DNA from 3 places in the Rummeliibacillus sp. NPDC094406 genome. Region 1 is predicted to be linked to each of the others. Evidence: riboswitches for the same ligand, from Rfam matches in the RefSeq annotation. Region 1 holds a riboswitch; each other region holds the start of a gene.
The links. A riboswitch is a leader RNA that binds a small molecule or an ion and turns the genes downstream of it on or off. The one in region 1 is predicted to bind preQ1.
Positions count from the first base shown of each region.

Region 2: linked by a shared signal. The riboswitch ahead of ACIQ4I_RS14595 (QueT transporter family protein) and the one ahead of queC (7-cyano-7-deazaguanine synthase QueC) in region 1 are both predicted to bind preQ1.
Region 3: linked by a shared signal. The riboswitch ahead of ACIQ4I_RS00405 (VUT family protein) and the one ahead of queC (7-cyano-7-deazaguanine synthase QueC) in region 1 are both predicted to bind preQ1.

Region 1 is NZ_JBIWGZ010000001.1:648,595-651,882, forward strand. It holds gene queE (7-carboxy-7-deazaguanine synthase QueE) at 1-583, opposite strand, end outside; gene queD (6-carboxytetrahydropterin synthase QueD) at 576-1,049, opposite strand; gene queC (7-cyano-7-deazaguanine synthase QueC) at 1,053-1,721, opposite strand; PreQ1 riboswitch class I at 1,767-1,809, opposite strand; gene ACIQ4I_RS03095 (aldehyde dehydrogenase family protein) at 2,321-3,288, opposite strand, start outside.
Region 2 is NZ_JBIWGZ010000005.1:164,655-167,942, forward strand. It holds gene ACIQ4I_RS14585 (ABC transporter permease) at 1-268, opposite strand, end outside; gene ACIQ4I_RS14590 (ABC transporter substrate binding protein) at 286-1,293, opposite strand; PreQ1 riboswitch class I at 1,701-1,745, shown strand; gene ACIQ4I_RS14595 (QueT transporter family protein) at 1,753-2,244, shown strand; gene ACIQ4I_RS14600 (DUF418 domain-containing protein) at 2,348-3,288, shown strand, end outside.
Region 3 is NZ_JBIWGZ010000001.1:84,885-88,172, reverse strand. It holds gene ACIQ4I_RS00410 (aldehyde dehydrogenase family protein) at 1-1,184, opposite strand, end outside; PreQ1 riboswitch class I at 1,440-1,484, shown strand; gene ACIQ4I_RS00405 (VUT family protein) at 1,652-2,185, shown strand; gene ACIQ4I_RS00400 (acyl-CoA dehydrogenase family protein) at 2,403-3,288, opposite strand, start outside.

The DNA.
Region 1 (3,288 bases):
TGGTTATATCATCATTTCCAACTTGAAAATAGAATGGTACATCTGGATAACGATGATGTACCCTTTTCCCGTACTCAAAATCTTCATCATTAAAGATAACAATCTTTAGCGACACATGTTGACTGTTCTTACTGTCTTTAAGATTCGCTAATATGTCATCGAGAATTGCGAAATTTGTTTTCATACCAGAGCTAGGTGGTTTAGGTGAAATGGTTAGTTCATCTATCTCATAAAACCATTCTTGCCATCTGCTTCCCTGTGTTTCGACACCAATTTGTATCTGGTTTTCTTTTAATAGAGATACTAAACGATCTAGGTTTTTCAATAATGCTGGGTTACCTCCCGAAATAGTCACAAAAGAAAAACCATTTCCACCAATTCGTTTCAGCTCATTCCATATTTCTTCAGCTGTCATTTGTACAATTTGATCTTTCCCACTACCATCCCATGTAAAAGCAGAATCGCACCAGGAACAGGAATAATCACAACCTGCCGTACGAACAAACATTGTCTTTTGACCAATAACCATTCCTTCACCTTGAATAGTGGGACCGAAGATTTCTAAAACAGGAATTTTACTCAAAATCCATCCACTCCCGTCTTGCTTCAGCAAAACTTGTCGGAGTTTCGTAAAGGCGGACAAATTCTACACGAGCTCCTTTATAGGATTGCTCCTCTAGCAAAGCTTCTGCCATTTTTTCATATATCCAAACAACCATGTTTTCAGCTGTTGTATTCATTAAAGGAAGCGTTTCATTCAAATATCGATGATCCAAATAGATTTCAATTTTTTCTTTCCAAATATTTTTTATATCACCAAAATCGATCATCAAACCACGTTCATCTGTATAGCCACTTAAGCCAAATATTACTCGATACGTGTGACCATGCAGATTTTTACACTTTCCCTCATAACAATGTAGATGATGAGCTGCATCAAAAGTAAATTCCTTACTTACCAGAACTCGTTTAGCATGGTATTTTAATTGATCTCGTTTTATATCTTCATCAATCTTTTGAAGATGATCGACAATTTTAAATCCATACATTTCTTATGACTCCTTTCGAACACTTAAGTATTCCGAAAGACCTTTCAGCCTTAACTTGCAAGCAGGACATTCTCCACAGCCATCTGCGATGATGCCATTATAACAAGTTAAAGTTTTTTCACGAACAAAGTCAAATGCCCCTAATTGATCTGCTAGAGCCCAAGTTTCTGCTTTGTTTAACCACATTAGTGGTGTATCAATAACAAAGGAATCATCCATTGCTAGGTTTAAAGTGACATTTAAAGATTTTATAAACATATCCCGACAATCAGGATAACCGCTGAAATCTGTTTCACAGACACCTGTGACAATATGTTTAGCACCAATTTGTCTTGCAAGTACTCCTGCAAATGAAAGAAACAGTAAATTACGTCCCGGCACAAAAGTCGAAGGTAGTTCTCCATCTTCTCCTTCTTTCACTTCTATATCACTACGAGTCAATGCATTTGGAGCCAATTGATTAAGAAGTGACATATCCAGAATATGATGCTTTACGCCAAGTTCTTTGGCAATATTTTGCGCACATTCAATTTCTAGACTGTGTCGTTGGTCATAATCAAACGTCACTGCCTCAACTTCTTCAAATTTTTCGAGTGCCCAGAACAAACATGTTGTACTATCCTGACCACCACTAAACACGATAACAGCTTTTTCTTTTTTCATTTCTGCAATTACTCCTTTATTGCAAAAAAACAGTACTCTAAGAAAGAGTACTGTTTCTTCTTAGTTTTTTAAAGAGGGTAGCTAGAACCTCTTCCGCTTTAAAGCAGAATATTTAATTCCATACTAATAGTATATTTATGTTATCAGTAAATCAAGGATTTTCTTATTGTTATCAAAATGAATCTATTCCAAAAAATACTTTTCTATACGAAAAACGCGAATGTAATCTAAATATACACCCAAATGATTCGGACTATACTGCAACAATACTATTTGCTTAATACGCTGCTTCAGATGGCGCTTTCCGCGGAAGAGCGGTGAGCCCTCCTCGTCCGAAAACCCTTTGCTCCTGCGGTTACTCGTCGCAGTTAAAAGATTGCTCCTGCGGTTACTCGTCGCAGTTAAAAGATTGTTCCTGCATCGCTACGCTAACTTCGTCGCAGGACTTTGAATAGATCTCACTGAATTAACATAGCACGAAGGAAATGCGAATGCATTTTCGAGGACTCGCCATCTTGCTTCTTAGACAGGTATAGCACATACAATTTCCTCATTTAATGTTCGTGTTTTTCATCAAAACTTTGAATTATGAAATTGACTCAAATTAGTTAATCTCCCGTTTTAAAGCTTATAAACTTTTGCTCCATCATCTCATTCATGGCATATTTTACGCCTTCTCTACCAACACCACTGTCTTTCCATCCACCATAAGGCATATTGTCATTTCGATATGTCGGAATATCATTTACAATCACTCCACCTGTTTCAAGACGTTCAGCTACATAGAATGCCCGTTCAATACTTGGAGTCATCACACCTGAATTTAAGCCATAACGTGAATCATTTGCATCCTTGATGGCTTCATCCAATGTACCAAATGGAAAAATGCATACAATGGGACCAAAAACTTCAAAGCGAAATACTTTAGAATCTCGATTTACATTTGTTAAAACAGTTGGGTATAATACATTCCCTTCTACATTTCCGCCGCACTCAATTTTTGCTCCCTCTTGTACGGCTTCATCTAACCAGGTTTTTAATCGATCTAAAGATTTTTTTGAGATAACTGCCGTGATATTTGTCTTTTCATCCAATGGTGGACCAACTACAAGTTGTTTTGTTCGACTTACAAACCGTTCTAAAAATTGTTTATACAACGATTGATGTATATAGATTCTCTGAATCGAGATACAAACTTGACCATTGTTTGAAAAAGACCCCAAAACACTTCGATCTATGACTTTGTCAATATCCACACCTTCATCAATAATAAAAGGAGAATTAGATCCTAATTCAAGTGTTAATTTGCGGAAACCTGCTTGTTGTTGAATTATATGACCAACCTCAACGCTACCTGTAAACGTTACTTTTTTGACATGTGGATGAGACGTTAACACCTCACTTAATACATCGCCTTTTCCTGGAATAATGTTCAACACTCCATCTGGAAGTCCAGCTTCTTTAAAAATTTCAGCCAAAGCTAATGCACTAAGCGGTGTTTGTTCAGCAGGTTTTAGAACAATTGAATTTCCAGCTGCAATCGCTGGTCCTACTTTGTGAGCCACAAGATTGAAAG
Region 2 (3,288 bases), on a different contig from region 1:
CTGCTAACAGTGAGTTGATTTTTGCTTTTGTGTGAAGAAGACCTGTAATGGAACCGGCAACAAACCCAGCTAATGTTGCACATAGCGTGGAAATAATTGGATTGTACCCTAGTGTAATCATCGTTGCTGCTGTCGCGGCACCTGTCACAAAGCTACCGTCTACTGTTAAATCAGGAAAATCTAACACTCGGAATGTTAAATACACTCCGAGTGCCATTATTGCATAGATGATCCCTTGCTCCACTGAGCCAAAAATTGCTGTAAACATATAGAATCATCTCCAATCTATTTGACTACTTCTGCTTTCCAATCCTCTTTGATATTTACACCGATTTTATCTGCTGTTGTTTTGTTAATTTCAAGTTTTAAGTTTGCTGGATATGCTACTGGAATATCCGCTGGTTTTTTACCGTCTTTTAAGATTTCGACAGCTTTTTGACCTGCTTCGTAACCGATATCATAATAGCTGAAGCCGTATGCCCCAAGACCACCGCGTTTTACGGAGTCAAGTTCCCCTACCATAACTGGGATTTTCTTTTCGTTTGCTACATCTAATACAGATTCAAGAGCTGAAACTACTGTATTATCTGTGATGATGTAGATTGCGTCTACTTTACCTACTAATGATTCAGTTGCTTGTTTTACTTCCGCTGAAGTTGCTGCAGAAGCTTCAACGATTGTAATACCTGCTTTTTTTGCTTCTTTCTTCACGTTGTCTACTTGTGCACGCGAGTTTTGTTCACCTGAGTTGAACACCATCCCTACTTTTTTAGCACCTAATTGTTCTGATAAGAATTTTACTGTATTTGGAATAGCATCTGGGTGAGTATCAACAGTACCCGTTACGTTACCACCAGGTTTGTCCATTGATTTTACGAGTTCGGCACCAACTGCATCTGTTACAGAAGTAAATACAATTGGAATATCTGAAGTTGCGGCAGCTACTGCTTGAGCACTTGGCGTAGAATTGGCAAAAATTAAATCTGCTCCACTACCTACTAAGTTATTAGCAGCTGTTGTATTAACACTTTGATCTCCTTGAGCGATTTCAGTTTGATATTTAACTTTTAAGCCCGCATCTTTAAGTGCGGCTTTGAAACCTTTTGTTGCCTCATTTAACGATGGATGTTCAACGATTTGCGTGATTCCAACTTTATAAGTTTTTTCATCTGTCGCTGCATTCTTATCTTTTGTATCAGCTGATGATGAATCATCTTTACTACCACATGCAGCCAGCGCTAATACGATGATCACTGACATTAAAAGTAATCCATACTTTTTCATTTTTTTCATGAAGTTTCCTCCTCGATTTCTTGTTATCTCTTATTTTTCTTTACTGAAAGCAACTAATTATTGTTATATTACAGAAGGCTTTTACAATAGTCAATAATATTATGAATTTTTTGACTATTTTAGTAGACTGAACTTCAACGCTTCAATTCAATAAATCGATTATATATAAGGTTTTTACACACCTCCACCTATTCATGTCTATTTTGTGAACTTTTTAAAGCTAGATTTGAGCGAATGATGGCGACTCCCTGAAAATACATTAAATACATTCGCATTTACTCGTGCGATATTAATTCAGAGAAGTTCATTCATAGTCCTGCTGGAAAGCGAGCCACGGGTAAAATATTAGTAAAATGCAATTTGACATATTCACTCAATATATTTACAATGTTATTTTGTTTCTAAATAATAACGTGGTTCGAAACCATCCCACGTAAAAAAACTAGGGGGAACTAAATAATGAAGACAAAATCTTTAACTGTCAGCGCAATTATTGCTGCTCTTTACATTGCGGTTTCAATCCTTATTGCACCTATTAGCTTTACTAATGTGCAATTTCGTATATCAGAAATGTTCAACCACCTTGTTGTTTTCAACAAAAAATATATGATTGGCATCGTAATTGGTGTATTTATCACGAATCTGTTCTTCTCACCATATGGTACGTATGATTTAGTATTTGGTGTAGGGCAATCAATTCTTGCACTTGGACTTACTATTTTCTCTGCTCGCTTTATTAAAGGACAGCTAACACGTATGATTTTCAATACGGTCGTATTTACTTTTACAATGTTCATCATAGCTATAGAAATACATCTTCTTTCTAAGCTTCCATTTCTATTAACATGGCTTTTTTGTGCTGCCGGCGAATTTGCAGTTATGGCTGTAAGTATTCCTTTAATGACTGCATTAAATAAGCGCATCAATTTCAAGAAATTAATTGAAGATTGATTTTTTTCTATAAAATTCAAGAAAAGTATTTTCATGTTAAAATCAACATGGAAATGCTTTTTTCTTTATCTGATAATAAATGAAACGTTAAAGGAGTTACGCTATGCAAACAGCAAGGATTCATTTAATTGATAGTTTAAGAGGTTTTAGTTTACTTGGAATTCTTCTAGCTAATATGCTTATATTTCAATATGGAATCTTCGGGAAAGATGAAATTAATCATTTCGATTTATCCAATTTCGATTACGGTTCCTATAAATTTATACAAATATTTATAGAAGAAACTTTTCTTCCTATTTTTACATTTCTTTTCGGTTTTTCTCTCATAAAATTAGTAGAATCTTTACATAATCGCGGTTATCATTCCAGATGGTTTTTAGTTCGTCGATTTCTTATGCTTTTGACAATGGGGTTATTACATTCTGCTTTTCTTTGGGAAGGAGATATTTTAACTTTCTATGGTCTATTTGGATTTCTCTTATTGTTCTTCATAAAGAGAAAACCAAAAACATTAATTATTTGGGCGATCATCTCTTTCGTATTAACAATACCATTTGGTTATGGCCAATTAGAAGAAACAAATTTGGATACGCAACTAACAAGTGACTATATTGAAAAATCTAAACTTATTTATGGTGATGGATCTTATAGCCAAATTTATGATTTTCGTAATAATGAGGAAGATCCCTTATCTGGTATGCTTGATGAAAATCCCGTTATTATATTCTTCATCTTGATGATTACGCCTATTTTATCTGCCCCCCTATTTCTACTTGGAATGGCGGCTGCTAAACTTAATCTATTTTCTGATCCCCATAAGCTTCTCGCAACTTACAAAAAATGGGTTTTGTTAATACCCGTTGGGGTTGCATTGAAGGCTTGGGGACATTTAATGGAAAATAGTAATTGGTCAGGTATAGGATTAATCATTGGTGGTCCGATTCTTGCGCTTGGCTATATCGCTGCTTTTTCCCATCTATATACGAAACATTCTTCTCATTTCCTTTTCCGAGGATTCGAGAGTATTGGTAAATTATCTTTAAC
Region 3 (3,288 bases), 560 kb from region 1:
TTTACTGAAATAATAGAAACGACCGGGCCAAATATTTCTTCTTTCGCAATTCTCATTTCTGGTGTTACATTCGTGAAAATGGTTGGTTCATAGAAGTTTCCGTTTTCTAACCCATTTCCTTTAACAATTTGCCCACCTGTTAGAAGTTTCGCTCCCTCTTCTTGTCCAATTTTGACGTATTCATCAATCCGTTCTAGTGCTGCACCGTTAATAACAGGACCTACTTTTACAGTTTCATCTAGTCCATCACCCATTTTCAATTCTTTAATACGACTTATTAATTTATGTTCAAGTTCTTCTTTCACATCTTTGTGAATAATAACGCGGCTTGTTGCTGTACATCTTTGTCCCGCTGTTCCAAATGCCCCCCACAAGATACCCTCTACTGCTAAGTCTAAGTCTGCATCTTCTAAAACAGTTACAGCATTTTTGCCTCCCATTTCTAGGGATGTTCTTTTCAATAACTCCCCTGCACGTCCATTGATTGCCTTTCCTACTTCGTTCGATCCTGTAAATGAGATTAAATCAATTTGCGGATGATCAACCATTGCACTTCCAACTACACTACCTGAACCATTCACTAGATTGATCAGTCCTTTTGGTAAACCAGCCTCTTCATAAATTTTCACAAATTCCTGAGCCACCATAGGCGTTTCAGTAGCTGGTTTCCACACCACGGCATTTCCAGATACAAGTGCCGGAAGTGATTTCCAGGAAGCAATTGCGATAGGGAAATTCCATGGTGTAATGATTCCTACCACTCCAATTGGAACTCTTATGCTCATCGCAAATTTGTTGCGAAGTTCAGATGGTATCGTATCTCCAAACAGGCGTCGTCCTTCTCCAGCCATATAGAATGCCATATCAATAGCTTCCTGAACTTCTCCTCTACCTTCATCAATTACTTTTCCCATTTCACTTGTAAGAATTTGAGCAATCTCTTCTTTTCTTTCTTTTAATAAATTCGCAACTTTATATAAAACCTCTGCACGATCTGGAGCAGGTACTAAACTCCATTCCTTTTGAGCACTTTTTGCAGCATTTACCGCTCTATCTACATCATCATTAGTAGATTGTGTTACTTCTGCTAATACTTGGCCATTAGCTGGATTTGTTACAGGAATAAATTTACCTGATGAACCTTCACACCATTCACCGTTAATGTAGTTTAAGACTTTTTTCATCTGAGCCCCTCCAATATTTTGAAATTTCAATCTTTATATAATCAATTTACCTTTTAATCCTTTTTATAACTATGTTCAAATTGAACAAAATTTCAATGCTAATTCTGGATTTATTCCGTCTATTTTTCACAATTCAACTAATAAAAAGAGGTAAGTTGAATGAAGAACAGGAAATTATTACTAAAAAATAAATCAACAAACGATCAGATAATATGGTAAAATAACTTTTGAAACTAAATAAAACTTTTACTAAATGTAAAAGAGGTTCTAGAAAAACCCTCTATAAAAAACTAGGGATAACTATATCTTTAGGGATATAGTTTTTTATTTTGCTAGGATCCTTCTTATTTTTAGAAATACGGGAGGAAATGGAAGATTTGGATTATCTAAACAACGAAAAGAAAGTTACATAAAAATCGATTTCGATATGTTTAAAAAAATTCACGATTTAAAAGGAGTCTTATTCTATGAGAGTTTTCTTATATCTCTTAGCTATCGTTCTAGCTAATGTCATTACAGCAAGTTTTAACCCACTTATTTTAGGAATATTTATCATTCCTTATGGCTCATTCCTAATCGGAGCTACTTTCATCTTACGAGATCTTGTACAAAACAAATATGGAAAGAAAAAAACGTATCTTTTTATTGGACTTGCATTACTGTTATCAGCTATTTCTAGCTATTTATTGGGCGATACGTTATGGATTGTCTTCGCTAGCGCGGTAAGTTTTGCAGTTTCTGAGACAACTGATACAGAAATTTATTCGAGAATGAAAACGTCCATCAGCATGAGAATTCTATATAGCGGTGTTGTTGGTGGGATCTTGGATTCTACGATTTTTGTTATCGTCGGATTATCACCACTTGGTGCAGGATTTGTACCATGGGATGCTGTGTGGATGGCGATTTTAGGTCAAATCATGATCAAAGTTGTGATGCAAATTTTGGGTGTTCTGGTTCTACAGTTCACCAATTTCACAAAAGAACAGTCTGCGAATTAGTGTATGATGTGCGAATATGGAGTATATCGGATCGAAGCTATTGAAATGCTATAGTAGCAGAAATAGTGATGGCTACGGAACTTGTCCAGCATATGAATTATGATTCAATGATCTATAATATTAACTTGAATTGAAATAAAATATCATAAAAAAGATGCTGCCCATTTGGGTTAGCATCTTTTTTATGTAATCACATAATAAAACCCAAATAAAAAGTTTATTCGCGAGAGTAACTTTTAAATCCAAATAAGTATTTACCAAATGCCTCGATACCATCTTCGTAAAGGGACGTTACATGTGTGCCAATGGCAATTAAGTCTCTCATCATCATTTCAACAGGCTTTCCTCTCTTTAATGCAGAAGCACCAAGCGACAGTGTTATTTCAACAGAAATATCCACGCAATTACGAATTATCTGAACCCTAAGAGCATGACAAATTGATGGATCGTATTGGCCTTCATCTTCATTTAACATATTAATGTATTCGTTCATCATCGCTTCAGAAGCCTTATGTTTAAGTGTTAACTTCGCAAGTATACGTTGACTTCTGCTCTTTTTATGTTCTTCAATTCCAGAAGCACGAACTCGATTTGCTGTACAAACTTTAAATTCATCAAGTACTCTTTGTGCAGCACCTAAACACATAGAAGCAAAACCCATATAGAAAGCATTATAAAACGGTACGTTATAATATAAATAATCTTCGTCTACTTCTAATTTAAATGGCTTTCTATTTTGTGCTACTTTCGAGAAGCGAATAACCATATCGTCTGGAACAAATACATTTTCTATACTTACTGTATGACTACCTGTGCCTCTTAAGCCTAATGAATCCCAATCTTTCGTTACGTTAAGTTCCGATGTATTCATACATAAACCTAATGATTCAGGTTCATCTTCATCGTCAAATTGATATCTAGCACCTACTGAAATCCATTCAGAATAGTTGATTCCACTTACGTAATTCCATGTACCAGATATTATAAACCCACCGTCACATTTTTCTATTTTGCCAACTGGTGCAAAAATATCGGCAACTAGTCCTCCGTCATAAACGATTTCATCCATTCGATGTTTTGGTAAAAATGCTACCCATGCGTTA